One region of the Cytobacillus dafuensis genome, then DNA from elsewhere that is predicted to be linked to it. Evidence: riboswitches for the same ligand, from Rfam matches in the RefSeq annotation. Region 1 holds a riboswitch; the other holds the start of a gene.
What was found. A riboswitch is a leader RNA that binds a small molecule or an ion and turns the genes downstream of it on or off. The one in region 1 is predicted to bind cyclic di-GMP.
Positions count from the first base shown of each region.

Region 2: another riboswitch for cyclic di-GMP. It lies ahead of FSZ17_RS05915 (hypothetical protein); the one in region 1 lies ahead of FSZ17_RS22605 (helix-turn-helix domain-containing protein).

Region 1 covers NZ_CP042593.1:4,767,782-4,776,170, forward strand. The annotation lists gene FSZ17_RS22585 (MFS transporter) at 1-728, opposite strand, end outside; gene FSZ17_RS22590 (MFS transporter) at 865-2,133, opposite strand; gene FSZ17_RS22595 (methyl-accepting chemotaxis protein) at 2,398-4,089, opposite strand; gene FSZ17_RS22600 (EAL domain-containing protein) at 4,467-5,231, opposite strand; gene FSZ17_RS22605 (helix-turn-helix domain-containing protein) at 5,479-6,045, opposite strand; cyclic di-GMP riboswitch class I at 6,144-6,247, opposite strand; gene FSZ17_RS22610 (MarR family winged helix-turn-helix transcriptional regulator) at 6,458-6,877, shown strand; gene FSZ17_RS22615 (MFS transporter) at 6,890-8,095, shown strand; gene FSZ17_RS22620 (VOC family protein) at 8,282-8,389, opposite strand, start outside.
Region 2 covers NZ_CP042593.1:1,205,731-1,214,119, reverse strand. The annotation lists gene FSZ17_RS05950 (iron chaperone) at 1-86, opposite strand, end outside; gene FSZ17_RS05940 (sigma-70 family RNA polymerase sigma factor) at 335-2,398, opposite strand; gene FSZ17_RS05935 (sugar nucleotide-binding protein) at 3,019-3,837, opposite strand; gene FSZ17_RS05930 (putative protein N(5)-glutamine methyltransferase) at 4,194-4,976, opposite strand; gene FSZ17_RS05925 (HU family DNA-binding protein) at 5,343-5,615, opposite strand; gene FSZ17_RS05920 (DUF2187 family protein) at 5,728-5,940, opposite strand; gene FSZ17_RS05915 (hypothetical protein) at 6,086-6,313, opposite strand; cyclic di-GMP riboswitch class I at 6,451-6,534, opposite strand; gene FSZ17_RS05910 (hypothetical protein) at 6,927-7,508, opposite strand; gene FSZ17_RS05905 (ABC transporter permease) at 7,743-8,389, shown strand, end outside.

The DNA.
Region 1 (8,389 bases):
TGAATCTCACTTATATTGATCACCATGAGGTTAAAACCACCTAAAAATAGCAGAGGAATCAGTGTCAGGATAAGTGTCATCAATACAATCGGCAGCCCTTTAATGACAGGCAGTACATCCTTAAAACTCCCTTTTGATTTTTGTTTGACCGTATTCTTCTGTTCTGTTGGTTCATCAATTTTTAAAAATAATGTAAAGACGAATAATAGAAAATAAGCGATAAAAGAAGATAGGTATAGCATAAACAGAGACATCACTACAAGTAAGATGCCAGCTAGAGACGTACCTAGGATCCTGGCAACCGTCGCCACATTCATGTGTACACCATTCATTCTTAATAAGTTTTTTCCCTCGACAATTAAAGGAATCGCTGCCTGCAGTGCTGGAAAATAGAAAGCCGCCGCCATTTGAATGGAAATAACAAAGGCAACAAGCCATATAACGGAATCCATATACAAAGCAATAAACATAAATATAACACTAACCATTCTGCCAAGACCTGCATAAATCATGACAGTCTTTTTTCGTTTTTGATCTGTAATTCTCCCCGCAAGTGGCCCGACTGCAATCCCAGCTAATAATCCAATCGCAAGGATGACAGATTTCATGAAATCCGAGGGTACCTTCTCCTGCATAAATTCTAAGTTTCCGATAATCCCCATCCATAATCCGAGTCCTGCAACAAGCTCCCCCGTTAAAATAATCCAAACATTTTTGTTAGTCCACATATTAATTTCCTTTCAAGATCCATTCGATAATCGAAATATATATGATTATATACCAAAAATTATTTGAATAATATAAATTACTAGGAAACTCTTACAATTTATTTCAGCAAAATTCGAGGGAGTGATTCGATTTGTTTTAAACTGTTCCCTTTGCTTCTTGTCTCTGTTCTTTAATCATTATTCCTCCAAGTAATCCGAGCATGGAGAATAAGACCGGAATGATGAAAGCGTATTGATAACCTACATAACTTGGTGCTGCATGAAAATGATCTAATACTTTTCCAAAAATTACAGGCAGCAGGACAGCACTTAAAAATCCACCCGTATTCGCAAACCCAGAAGCAAAACCAACCTCTTTTGTATCAAAAGATTGGCGTACAACTGCAAATGTTAAAGTATTTGCCCCATTACAATACCCTATGATAAAGAAAAGAATGATAAGCATGAAAAATGGCGGTTTTCCGCCAAACATAAGAAAAGCAACCCAGCATAAAAAAGTTACGAAATGTACAGCAGTATACGGCTTTTTGATTGAATTCATGCGGTTTGCCATCCAATTTGTTATTGGAGCACCAAGAAGGGCTCCAATAAGACCAACCATAATGAGCTGACTTGCATCTGATCGTGCCATTCCATACACATGCATTCCATACGGGACTGCCCATGAGCCAATAAATCCTACATATGTTCCGACTACTCCAAAGTGGCAAAAAAATGTAGCCCACGCTTGGCGGTTCGAAAGAATACGTCGTAATAACGTGAGCGTTTTTTCCCGTTTTTGCTCTGCTTTTGGTGATGATTCCTTTTTATCTGTTTTATTGGGAAACATTTTCTTTGGTTTGACAACGAGAACAAAATAAAGGGCGATGCCGCTAAGACATAGAATAATTCCTACTGCTAGAAAAGGTATTCTCCATCCCCATAAGGTGATCCAAGCTGAAAAGGGAACCGTCGCCAACAAGAATCCAAAGCTTCCTGCCATTCCCGCTATGCCAATTAATCCAACGAATTCATTCCCTTTAAACCAAAGGCTTAATATTAATACTAAATTAACCCAAATAGCAGCATCTCCAATTCCCACTAATAATCTGGCAATAAGCAGCACTTCTTCACCCGTTGCCAGACTATAAATAAGCGTTCCGACTCCATTTAAAATCGTCCCTAAAATAAGAAAAAGATTGGGGCCAAAACGATCTGACAATAACCCAATCGGTATTTGTAAGCTAGCATATGCCAAAAATTGAATACTTGTCAGTAATCCAATGGTCGATGCTGTCATATTAAAATCTTTCATCAATTGATCTGTAATAAGTCCAGGCGCTGTTCGTTGACTAACGATTAAAAAATAGGTAAACAATACCGTTGCAAAAACAACCCATCTATATCTACTATTTTGCTTTTCCACTGATCTCTACTCCTATTAGTCATATTCAATTTTATATTATACGCTAGATTTTTTAGATATGAATTTAGATTTCAAATGAGGGCGCTTACATTTCAAAAAAATTTTTTCCAGTTAAACAATCATGAATATCTACTCTCAACCTTGAATTGTAAAATGTCGTCGGACTCATTTCTACATAGAAAAAAGAAGAAAAAATCACCTGTACAAGATGATTTCTTCTTCTCCTTTTATATGGTCTATATCAAAAAAATTCGAAAATTAAATTTATATTTTAAACTTGCTAATTAACATTTGCATATCTTCTGCCAGTTTGGACAGTGTTTGGGCGGATGATGATATTTCTTCCATAGAAGCAAGCTGTTCTTCTGTTGATGCTGCGACATTTTGTGAATGCTCGGAAGCATCGGCTGAAATTCGGGTAATGCTGGAAACAGTTGCCGTAACTTCCTGAATACTTGCAGATACCTGTTCTGCTGTTGCGGCCATATCACGAATCTTATCTGCGAGCTGCTCCATAAAGTGAAGGATCTCTTTAAAGCTGCCTTCTGTCTGTTCGACTATTTTCAGCCCGCCCTTCACATCCTCTGTTACCTGCTTGACTGATTTATTCGAATGCACCATATCCTGTTGAATTTCAACGATTAAGCTTGAAATATGGGATGAGGATTTTTGAGATTGTTCTGCCAATTTCCGCACCTCATCTGCCACAACCGCAAATCCTTTCCCATGTTCACCTGCTCTTGCAGCTTCAATAGCTGCATTTAACGCCAGCAAGTTCGTCTGCTCTGCAATATCAGAAATGACACTCGTAATTTCACCAATTTCCTTTGAACGCTTATCTAATAATTGAATGATCTCTCCACTTTCTTTAACAGAATGGCTAATTGCATGGATTTGTTGAACCGTGCTCGCCACATATTCTCCACCACTTTTCGCTTTTTCTGTTGCCTGAAAGCTTGCTTCTGAAATGGAAGAAGCTGCTTCAGCAATAGCTTGTACTCCACTACTAACTTCCTCTAGTGCAGTTGCACTTTCTTGTACACTAGCTGTCGCATGCTCGGCACCATGAGCTACTTGTTGAATGGTCTCTGTTATCGTTTCGATGGCCTTATTTGTTTGCTCTGCACTTGCTGTTAATTCATCGGAAGAAGAAGAAACTTGCTCCGAAGCGTTGTTTACTTCGTTTATCATATTCCTAAGATTATCAGACATTCGGTTAAAACTTATCGAGAGATTACTTATTTCATCACCTGTTTGATCACTAATTTTCTTCGTGAAATCCCCATCTCCCGCTAATTCAAGAGCGGATGATATATTATTTAATCTCTTTACTATTCTTCTTGAAAACCAATAAATAACAAGGCTCGACAAGATAATCACGATACCTAGGATGGTTAAAACCTCCATTAAAACATCGGATATAATCCTTTCGATAATGCTCTGAGAAGCACCAACATAAAAGATACCGATAATTTCATCATTCCCATTTTTAATAGGCATATAGGCTGTTTGATATATATTTCCTGCAGCATTTGCTTCACCATAATAGTATTCACCTTTTTTAAGAACAACATCTGACACTTCCTGGGAAACTTGTGTTCCAACGGCTCGATTTCCGTCTTTTATCACATTTGTCGATACACGTGTATCCCCTTGAAATATCGTAACAGTATCCCCTGTATCCTTAGCAATTTCATCTACAATTTCTTCATTTCCATTCATGAGAGCAGTTCCTTTATAAAGCTGGTTACCTTTAATGGACCATTCCCCAGGATATTTTTCATCTATGTATCTATAGGCAAGAGCTACATCACCTTTTGCCTTTTCAACAGCTAATTCTTCTATTCCATTCTCAATTTCCTTATTTACGACAACTACTATAATCGCTGATAAAGAGAGAATAACAAACAAAACTATTAAATTAATCTTCATCCCTAATTTTAATTTGATCTTCAAAGTAATCACCTATTTTTCATAGTTTTGGAAATAATATTACATACTATCTTTCACTACAAGAGTCTTCTTAACTCCCACCTTTCTTTCATAACCATTCACTAATTTCCCTATTTATTAACTAATTTTGCATTATTGGACCATTTAGTGAAATTATTACAAAATTCTACAATAAATACTTCTTTGTGACTATGATTTTTGATACTCTTTTATCTATATAAAAGTGGCAATAAAAGCAAAAAAGAAGCAAAATCACCACTAGCGGATCATTCTACTTCTCCTTTTAAACCATAATATCGACATATTTCGAAGAGTGCAGCAACCCCTTAACAAGTAAAATCAAGAATGAAAACCTAAATAACATTTTTTAGCTATTAAGTTTAAACCTCTATCTCTAGTACTCTGTCAAACATCTGCAATCGCTTCGGCATTGATATATAAAAGCCTTGAAGTAATGGGACTCCTAATCGTTTGGCGGTCAATAGATCCTCCTCTGTTTCAATGCCTTCCAACACTAATTTCACTTTTTTATCCGTGTATTCTAAAAATAGAGAAATTAAATCTTGTTTTTCCTTTGAGCTTGATAACCCTTTTGACTTTGTGTGATCCAGCTTAACAAAATCAGGGGAAAGGTTTTCAATGATATGAAAGGAAGCCTTTGAAACAGGTAAATCATCAAAAGCGATATGAAAACCTAATGATTTTATGAAAGTTAAACGATTTAGAAATTCCCTTTGCTCCCATATGCTTTCCATGACAACATTTTCATTAATTTCAAAAACAATTTGCCCCTCGATCATCGGATAATGTATTAGGAGGTTATGGATAAAGCTTTTAAATTCATTATGTAAAATCGTGGTCGGCAAAATATTTATAAATAATGAATAATGTCCAAAATATTCTTTAGGGAATTCTTTGATAGCATTAGAAATACAAGCTATATCTAGCTCATATAACAATCCGTCAATTTGTGCTTGTTGAAAAACAATAAGTGGATTTATTCGTGGTGTCGTTCTCATTAAGGCTTCATAGGCAAAAACTGAATCATTACTAGAATTAGTAAGTGGTTGATATTCACTGAACAGGGAATTATCCCTGATCAGTGACGGTATATTTGGCTCTATTTTGCACCCTTCTTCCTTCATTATCTCTTTTTACTCTGCAGATTAAAAAGCTAGCAAATTTATCCCGTATTAACGGGCAGTAAGACCCCCACCTCAAGATTGAGAGAGAAGCGACGAAGATAGGTGGGGGACAACTGCTCGTAAAAGCCCGACGACGGACACGATGTCCTAGTCAGGCGAAAGCCACAGGACGTGGCGTTTTGAGCGTGATTGGTTCAACTAACCATTAGTAGGGATGGAAAAACCCCCCACTGATGGAAGTTTCACTTTATAAAATCCTTTTCATTCTGCGTGCCACACTAATAGAACTTCTGTTCATTTTTACACCGATTTCTGTAAAAGTTAGGCCTTTACTTCGCAGTTGTAGTAGGAATTGATCTTCTTTTGTTGTCCATGCCTTGTAGGCTTTCTTTTTGACAACATCATTTTCCTTTAGTCTCTCCTCCTGAACCCAATCAGGCTCAGGTAATAAAACCTTTGAATCAATATTCGAAAATTGAACTCTATTTTTATTTTCTTCTGCCCATTTCCAAAAGTCAGATGGATCTATGAAATAAAAACCTTTTGACTTTCTTGTTACCTTCTTCGTACAGGGCAGCCCATGCTTATCAACCCACCATTTAACTGTATTTCTATCTACCTTTACCAGCTTGGCGAGTTCTCCAATTGTAATCAATCCTGTGTGCAGCTTTGTATTCGATATTCCTAATCGATTCATTTTTACGATCACAGAGTGATAAGAGCGCTCCATTGTTTTTGCGATTGTCGTGATTTTATTGACACCAATTTGTTCTTTTAAATACTCAATTTCTTCTAAATTCCAAACCTTACTCAATTCTAGCTAGTCCTCCTTTTATGTTTAAAAAAAACAGAAAAAAGACTATTCTCTGAAAACATAGAATAGCCTAAGGTTTTTATAAACCAATCCAAAAATTGGGCAACCGGCTGTCGTAGTTTATAGGAAATTATACTCACTATAAACCCTTAGACCCTTGGCTTTGCGTCCTATTCTTTCGAATAGTTTGCCTTTACATATAGGACTTTTTCATTAATAACGTATTCATAATAAACTATACTCCTCCATAATTCAACAAAATTATCTAAAATTCAACATATGTTTAACATAAGACTGGTTAATCGTAAGTCTTTATGCCTATTTATATTTTTGTCATTCTATTATATTATTATAGTTATCGAAGCTAACTATTACCATCGATAACTATTTTATTTAAAAAGGGGGATTTCCCATGAAAGTGTATAGGGAATTTTTTCACCAGTTTATGCTATTATACCGGCCTTTTGAAAATAAACTTAATATTCAACTTGCCAAGCATCAGTTATACAGAGCTCAATGGTCAATTCTTTTTTACTTAGCCAATCACGGTTCTGCTACGCTTGTCGAGCTTTCCGATTTTCAGTACGTAGAGAAACCAACCATAACGAGAACGATGAATCGCTTGGAGGAACTGGGATATGTTGAACAAGTCCCCGGCAAAGACAAACGTGAAAAGAGAATGCAGCTTACAGACCTAGGGAGAGAAGTTTATGAGGATGTCCGTGTAACGATTGATCAATTTGAACAGAGCATTCTTAAAGGAATTACAGAGAAAGAGCAGTTTGAAGCAATCCGTATCATGAAGGATATCCGAAAAAATATTATAGAGTAAGGGGAAATAACTTTGACACACTCAAGACCGAAACTATGGACGAAGGATTTTATTGTTGTTTCCTCCGTCAACTTCTTTTTAACCTTAATTTTTTATTTATTAATGGTGACTATTGCTGTTTATGCAGTTAATGAATTTGATGCATCTACAAGCGAAGCTGGGCTTGTTACAGGGATATTTATTATCGGTACATTAATTGGACGGCTTGTGATTGGCCGGATGATTGATTCGATCGGCAGAAAGAGAACCTTATTTATTGGGCTGCTCTTTTTTATTGCGACGACGCTATTATATTTTGCTAATTTTGGGATCAGCTTTTTACTTTTCAATCGTTTTATACATGGAATTGCTCTTGGCATGGCTAGTACAGCGACAGGAACGATTGTAGCTCAGATTATCCCTGCCACACGTAAAGGCGAGGGTATCGGCTATTACAGCATGAGTGCATCACTGGCCACAGCAATCGGACCATTCATCGGGCTTTATATGAGCCAGCACACAACCTTCAAAATGATTTTTAGTTTCTGCGTGGCGTTAGGAGTCATTTGTTTTATTATCTCACTTTTCTTGAATGTTCCTAAATTGGATAGATCCGTCTCTACAGATGAAATAAAGGGTTTCAAGCTTTCCACTTTTATTGAGCCAAAGGCACTGCCCATCGCAATCATTACGCTCGTTATCGCCTTCTGTTACTCCAGCGTCCTTTCATTTATTAATTTTTATGCAATGGAAATCAATCTGGTAAATACAGCAAGCTTCTTCTTCATTGTATACTCAATCGCCGTGTTACTTTCGCGTCCGTTCACAGGGCGGATCATGGACTTAAAGGGTGCGAATTTCATTATGTATCCAGCCTTTATAATTTTTGGTGCTGGAATGCTACTTTTAAGTACAGCAAGCAACAGTCTCACATTATTATTAGCGGGTGCCCTTATTGGCTTAGGCTTCGGTAATATGCAATCATGCACCCAAGCAGTGGCCGTTAAATTGACCCCACCTCATCGAATGGGATTGGCCACGTCGACTTTCTTTATTTTTCTTGATGCAGGGCTTGGATTTGGCCCTTATTTACTTGGATTCGTCATCCCTATGACAGGTTACAGTACGCTGTATGTCATTATTGGCATTGTTGTTCTCATGACTACGATCCTTTACTACTTTATGCATGGCAAGAAAGAGCGAACAGCAAAGCCTGAGATTGACGCTTCTTCTGTTTGATTAGAAAAACTTGGCGTTCGCCAAGTCCTTTTTGGCGAATGCCTTAGTTTTACTTATGCGATCTTATTAGCAGATATTTAATTAAAAACACACTTCACTTTAGTACGTTAATAAACTTAAACTTTCCTATTAGCTAAGAAAAGGGATATCCTATTATCAGGATATCCCTTTTCTTATCAAGTACTATTAAATGATTAATCGAATTTGATTTCCCGATGGGTCAGTAGTGACAAAATAATCTCCCTCTTCATCTACTGGAGCACCTAATTGCTGCAGCTGTGCGAGCACCTGCTT
Region 2 (8,389 bases), 1.4 Mb from region 1:
TTCGTTACCCAACCCAAAACTTCCTCCGTTCGAGCCCGATGTTGAGGGTTATCAATACCCGCTAAAAATTCTGCAAAAACCTCCATGTTGTTCCCTCCTAAAAAAATTATGTCATTCGGAGAAGTACCTTAAACCCATTCGTCTTTAAAACTCCTCACGAAACCGCTAAGACACTTGCCCCCATTATTTGAAAAGTACTATTGCCTTGAAGCATAATCAAGTATATCTTGGTATATTTTGTTCCAATCATGATGATATCCTGTTACTTCACTTGGATTTATAAGTATTCTTTCTCCTGACCGAAATATCTAATATACTTGCTGAACTACCTCTGTTATTCCAAAGAAATCTTCACAACATTATCTAAATATTTCGTTGTAGTATACCCATGAATGACCAATTCTTTAGGAACCACTTTACTCTCTTGGATCTGAAGGCTTTGGACTGTATAGAAATAACGAGGCTGCTCGAGTTCTTCATATGAAAAAGGCATTTCATTCACATCGTATTTTACCCCGTTTTTATCAATGAGCACTCCTTCAGAATTCATCTCCATTGAATTAGATTCCTTTCCATCCTCACTTACAATATTGAATTGAAGCCACTCATATGCTCGATTCTCAAATTCATGATTGCTTATGACAATATTGGTAGACTGTCCAACTTCCAGCTTGTCTATGGAGATTGTACTGCCGGCATATTCAAAGGTTTGAGGATATTCTCGAATGCCGTCCAATTCGAAGATATATGTGTCTTCAAATTCTAAATGAGCCACCCCAAATTGAACGTTAATCTCTTTTGGTTTTTCTCCAAAAAGAGGATCAAAGTGTGTTTGAAAAGTAGTCCAATTTATGTCTTGCTGGTAATCCAAATAAGAGCTGCCATACATATCAGGCTTCATTTCTTTATTGTTCACTTCTAGATTATTAAAATTAAGATAGTTTATCCGCTTCTCTGGCTGCTCATTATTAATACCAAATTGCAGAATCGTCGCTGTTGGAGCAATGGTTAGTTTATCAAATCGAACCGGAATCCCTTCTACTTCTGTTTTTCCATTCAATGCATATTCGAAGGAAGGATGTTTTGTTACAGGTATCTCGAATCTCCACTGCCCTGTTTTAAACTCCAAGTTCCCGTAAGGCCAAAAACCATTACGCTCAGAGGAATCACGAGACAATTTCTGAAGTTTTGTGATCTTGAGTTTGATTGTCTCTTTATCCGCTGTCAGTGGCGGCAGACTCAGCTTCCCTTGATACACGTTCTTTTCCTTGTTATTTACATCTGATTCAAGGTCAGGTGGATAGTACCTTGGATATGTTACATGGTTCATAATTCCTTGTTGGTTCTCCACAAAAAACCCATTATCATAATTCATCATATATTGGTTGTCTTCATCTGTATCTTCTATTTCATAAAAAACAAGTGTCTGCACATCATCAGCTATTGCGCTCTTAATCTTAATTTTCACCCCATCGCTTTCCGCTTCGAGGTTCAGTATTTGACCAAGGTCCTCTTGTAGAAAGGCACGTAATTCCGGATCTTCTTCTGTCCATGTATAGTAAAGATTGGTAAACGTCCCTGTAAAGAAGCCTATACCCATTAATAATGCGAATACACTTATAAAAATAAGTCCTCTTCTTTTACGTTTCTTGTACTTCTGTTGTCTGTGCTTCTCCTTTTCTATCAGCCTATTTTTGACGTTCTCCATGAAACCAGATGGCACATGCAAATCTTCCATACTATTCGTAAGATCCAACATGGCTAACATGACATCCTGAAAGGCAGCCAGATCCTCCTGACATTCTTGACAATGATAAATATGTACTTCAAAATCAATCTTTTTCGACCGCTCCATGGCTCTTTCTAAATAATCGAGGTAATCCTTTTGGTACTCCTTACAGCCATTATAGGTTAATCCGTTCCTCATTTCATTTCTAAGTGACTGGATTCCGGAAAACAAAAGCTCTTTAATCTTTTCCGCTGAAACTTGAAGAAGTTGTGCCGCTTCCTCCTGAGAGAATCCTTGTACATAGGTAAGGACCATCGCTTCTTTCTCGTACTCTTTCAATTGATCAAGTGCTTTAAATAAACCCTGACGTGGTTCACTTTCCTCTGAAGCTTGTAAACTTCTATTACCAGAAAGCTCCCGGCAGTTATGTATGAAAATGGATGTAACCCACGTTTCGAATCGTGTTTTACCTTTAAATCGAGGCAACTCCTTTTGAACTTGTATTATGGACTGGTAAAAAAGCTCTTCCATTTGCTGCTGATTATTAAGATAGGACCAACCAAGCGTATACAACGATTGTTTATGCTGATCGTACCAATCGACGATGGAGTCCCAGCCTGTTTCTCTTTTTGTAGTGATAGAAATGGGTTCTATTTTTGCTGGAATCATAAACGTGTCCCCCCCTTTTTTAGCGTAATTCACTGTCACTCCCGATTTTTCTTGGGCTGAAAGCTAATAATTATTATCAATAAATTACAATTATTATAAATAATGGGTTATATATAGAATATCAAACTTCTTATAAGTTCGTAAGTCTATGTGTCTATTATCTAACTGATAACAGCTGCTTCGTTCTATTTAATCCTCGATATGGAGGAAAAAATTAAAAGAATCCATTTTGAAAAAGCTCGATCAAAGTGGATTCTACAGTTTTGAAAATAGATAAAGTGAAACTTCCATCAGTGGGGGTTTTTCGACGCACACGACGTGCTAGTGCCGACGTTGCCACAGGACGTGGCGTTCTTAGTCGGCCTTCATCCCCCACTGATGGTTAGTTGCGGCCCACAGGAAGTGGGTCACTCAGACGTTGCCACACGATGTGGCGCTTTTAGTCTGTGTTCATTTTACGGGCAGTTGATCCCCCACTTACTCTTCTTTGTATACGCGAATCCTTGAAGTGGGGGTCTTACTGCCCGTTAATCTGCGATAAATTTTTATAAAAAAGTTTGATCACTTTAAGAGCGTTTGTTTAACATTCGCATCGGTTAGCTTACTATCATACTTGCCGTTTATTCCAGCAAGTACGAAATAATATCTTGATTCGTATTTTGTAGAGTGCTTGGGATATCATCACGATTTGAAATTAACCTAAAATAACAAGTGTCGACTTTATCCTGATATAAACGATATTGTATAAGGTTCTTTTTACTCGTGAGTTTACTTATAATTTGTTCATAGAATTGACCTTGAGTCATTTCATCTGCTGAACCTAAATGAATTGTTCCCTTTAAATCATTTTCAATAATAAATCGTAATTGTTTTGCTAACATTACATCCAAAAGATTGTTACATACGAGATTACTGTACACATCGATCACTTTATTATTTTTTATGCTTTCATTGATTAATTTCCATCTTGGTGAATCCTTCCCCCATATTGCCGGGATTCGGATAATGACCACTCGCTCATCCAAAATTTCTTTTAGCATGTTTTCACATTTAATTTTGAACTTCCCATAATCTGATTCAGCATTAGGTATATCTGTTTCTGTGTGGGATCTTGAGAAGTCCCCATCAAATACATTTGTCGTAGAAAAGTAATAAACTCGACTACCATTATTTTGTAATACTTTAGCCAATTCTTTATGAAACGTAAGCTGTTGATCAAACTCTCCTCTTAGGCAAGAAATCACAATGTCGGGCTTAATTGTGCTTGTAATTTCCTTCAGTTTATCTATTTGCTGAACTTCTAATTGGAATTGCTTATCATCAGGGAGGCTAGTTAACGAAGAAAAATACGTTCCATATACGTCATATTCATCAGTAAATTCATCTAATAAAGCTCTTCCTACAAGACCACTTACTCCAAGAATGAGTATCTTTTGCATCGCCATTTCCCTCCACAAACTTTTTTAAACAAATAACATTTCTTTCACTTATGATGTAATCACTTCTTCCACCTAAAAATTCTCTTTCCTATTCAACATTCCTGCCTCGTGTGCTTAACAAGAAAAGAAATTTTCACTACATGATTTTAATCAAACTTTTTTACAAATTATCAAGACCTAAATCTTAAAAAGTCATAAAAAATAAAGGGAGATACATATTAGTCATGTATAATATGCATCACCCTATTAATTATTGTTAAACAATCGTTGCCCTTTAAATAATGATTTTTTGTTTATTAGTATAGTGATAAGAAATTATCATTTCATTTGTGATTAAGACTAAGTACTTATTTACTCTAAAAAATAGAATTTGATCCGATCACGACAGTAGCGTCCAGTTCCTCGTCTCTAGCCACTTTTGTGGTAAGCCCAGCACCTGAAAAGATGTCAAAGGTCTGAGGTGCCTGCATTTCGCTCGTCTCTATCAAAAGATGTCCTCCCGGTGCTAGCCAGAGAATTGCTTCTTCTGCAACTCTTCGCTGAATGTCAAGTCCATCCTCTCCTCCGTCAAGTGCCACCTTCGGTTCATGTAGGCGAGCCTCCTGCGGCAGCAGCTTGATTGCCTCGGTAGGAACGTAAGGTACGTTCGCAACTAGGATATTCACATGGCCTTTAAGTGAGTAGGGCAGAGCTTTATACAAGTCACCTTTAAAAACATGGCCACTGAAATCCGTTACGTTGCGGCCAGCGCATCGTACTGCGACAGGGTCAATGTCAACAGAATACAATTCAACTCGTCCTAAAGATGCAGCGAGTGCTACGCCCACAGCACCTGACCCGCAACATAGGTCAACGACGATATCACCAGAAAATGACAGGGCTTTTGCCTGGTGAACAAGAAACTCGGTACGTTTTCGAGGCACGAAAACGCCTCGGTCCAATTCTATCCGCAAACCACAGAACTCTGCGTATCCAACAATATATTCAAGAGGTAAACCAACGGCTCGCATTTCCACCATTTTCTTGAGATCCTCTAGAGTTCGTGCCTCTGAGATAAGTAACCGGGTCTCATCTTCTGCGAAAACACACCCCGCGCTCCGAAGCCTGTTAATTATACATTTTTCCGTTTCATTGTCCAAAAAGAAATTAATTTTTTTTCCTATTTATCTCACCACTTTTGATAAGCTTATTTATAGCACTGTATTCGTTAAAAATTGGAGATATCCTTCTTCAACAAAATGGCTCTAAAATGAAAAATGAGTGCTTATCCATGTTTCAGGATTACGCCCTATAATGGGGGACTGCCAACATTTCGGAAATTTTGTATACTAAGCAAATTTCGACATAAATATAGCCAAATACCTATATGCTAAGGGATTTGGCTTATGTTACTGAATTGAGAAATTGGACTTTTTTCTTTCTCCAGAAAAGCGCCCTCCGTATTATGAGCAAAAAAAAATACTCTAGAGACTAACAAGTCCAGAGTATTTTAAAAAAACAAATATTTATTTAACCGCTTCTTTTAATTCCTTACCCGGTTTAAAAGCTGGAACTTTAGAAGCTGCAATTTCTATTTCTTCACCTGTTTGTGGATTACGACCTTTTCTTGCAGATCGTTCACGAACTTCAAACGTTCCAAATCCAATAAATTGGATTTTCTCTTCTTTAGCAAGTGTGCTAGTAATTGTTTCAAATATTGCATCAACTACATTCCCAGCATCTTTTATTGTTAACTCTGCCTTTGTTGATACAGCTTTCACTAATTCTGTTTTATTCATTTTTAGACACCTCAAATATTTTATTTATGTAGAAATAAAAAACATATCATATTTTCTTCTTTTTTCCTATTAATAAGTATAAACTAATTAGATAAAAATTTGATTTTCAAACTCATACTAGACTATATTTCCCATGCCGAACAACTGTATTTGGCATTTCGTATCCTAAAGTTTTTGCATCCTTACTTGAAATTTCGACTAATACACTATTAGTCCGAACAAGAAACACTTTACCTTCATATATGTTACTTTTTCTTTCAAAAAGAATAATATCCCCTGAATTTGCCCTCTTTTGATCAGAAAATTCGTTCTTTTCTTTTTGCATTTTCTGTTATTACGCTCCTATTTATATTATTCAAATGGCTGAATTCTTTTGACTATAAGGAAGAATATACTGTTTAGATGTTTAAAATCAACAGTAAAAAGATATGAGATCTTTTTAAAAAACACTTTTCTAAAATTATCTAAACTCAGACCGCTTCCTTATTTTGTGTTATCATACTAATTGCATATTTAAGATTTTCTAAACATTCTAACCGAATTCTTTCATCGCAAACAAAATCATCTAAAATTTCTTTTTTTAGTTTTGAAGTAATGACATATAGAGAATCTTCACTTATTTCTTTTAATTGATTCTCATTCAGATAGTTGTAAATTGCTCTTTCAAAGTATTCAACCGTACCAAATAACACAGTCAATTAACATTCCACCTCCTTTTTTTTCACTTACTCGATAGTCAAGCTTCGCCAAAACTATCTCAAAAAAAAGCCCACCAAAAAGATTGGTGGACTTGTATGATAAAGGCTATTCTATCATAGGTAACAGTATCCAATCATTTGGTAACCCGACTATCATAGCTAATCACCTTAGACTCGTGGCTTTGCGTCCTTATCTTTCAATAAGTTTGCCTTTATCAAACTGATACTTTTATAATAAAACTTTAGTATGGTAATTTCCAGTAAATTCGTCATTTTTCAACACACTTTAACAAAAATAGTAGTTTTATACCATTTATAGTATAAATAAATTGATGCTAAAGTCCTAATCAAGAAATGATGTATGAGAATTTTATAATTTGATAAAATTTTTGTCTTGTAAAGTATGTCTGAAAACTACCTTTAACCTAGCATTAATATAGATAAGAAAAATACTCACCGTGCTCCCCGCACCGTGAGTATTTTTTATCCATGAAGCTGGTATCATGAAGCCTATTTGAAGAAGATTACCGCCAAGTTCGAGCGGATAAAGGAGGATTACTCAAAAAGATTAACGCGTCGTTCCATTCACTACTACTTATTCACTTAACATTCTTCAAAAGTTAACTTCCTGAAATACGTAATAAAGGGTACCTCTAACCATGACAATACCGAACACAATTCCTATCACAACAGCTACAAGGTTTGATTTCCATGTGTAGCCTTTCATATCCAATTCGGAAGTGGAACGATCGACCTTTCTAAAGTGAATAATCATTCCAATATTTATCATAACTAAAAGGAAAAAGACGATCATTACCATAAACATAAGTTCAATACGAAGAACTTGATCTGGAGAATTACGATTCAAGAAAGATAGTAAAAATAGCAAACAACCTAATATTAAGTTCCAAACATATCCTACTCTTCGTAGTTTGGACCATTCACTTCCCATTTTTTGTTTTTCATAGATGGCGACTTGTTCAAAAATAGGAAAAATCGATTTCGTTGACTCACCCTTCATCAAGCCTAAAACTCCAAGAATGATCTGTAACACCCCAAGAACCAAGAAAAAGTGAGCAAATGAGAACGTAATATTACTGATGATAACGAAATAGATAATAAGGGCTGTTAATATTAGACCATTTGTAAAAGCAATCTGCTTCATTCTCATATTACGTAAATCTGTTGATTTCATCTATATCCCCTCTTTCCTAATTGATTAAATAGCTGTTGTCATTACCTTACAAACTATCTTGAAAAGATGATCGATAAGCACCTATATTATACCATTTTTACCGATTTACTAGAGGGCTGTTATTTAGAATATATCAAACCCTCTATCAGAAACCATATGTAATTTCTTATTCATTCTCTGTTCACATTCAAATTATAATCTAAGGATGTTAGAAAGAGATTGGAGGAATAAAAGATGAATATCGCTTGGAAAGAAATGAAAAAAAATAAAGCAAGATTTTTAATATTAGGTTCTATCGTTTTTCTCGTTAGTTTATTAACGTTAATTATATCTGGTCTGGCAAATGGATTATCACAAGACAATGCTGCATTAATTAAAGATTTACCAGATGGTCAATTTTATATGACGAAAGATTCAGACCAGACGTATACACTTTCAAAAATCGATAGCAACGTACAAGATAAAGTTTTAGCTAAAGAAAAAGATGCCGCTGCTTTTTCTATTCAAATGGGATTTGTGAATGATAGTGCTGATAAACAGCAAAGTGTCGTGTTTGTTACATCAACCGAGTCAGAGTTGTTCGAGAATGTGAAAAAAGGGGAAATCGTCCTAGATAGCTCAATGAAAGATAAAGGGATAAAAGTGGGAGATGTCCTGACAAATAATCAATACAGCGGCGAGTTTACTGTAAAAGGTTTTGTAGACCAAAAGAAATTCAGTCATGCCCCTGTTGCTTTTATTAATATGGAAGACTACAAAGAAATGTATCGTACAGAAGAAATGCAAATGCTTTTCGTTCCTGGAGAGGATTCACCACAAACAGTGGATGGATTACAAGCATTTTCGAAAAAGGAATTTCTTGATACCATTCCAAGTTATAG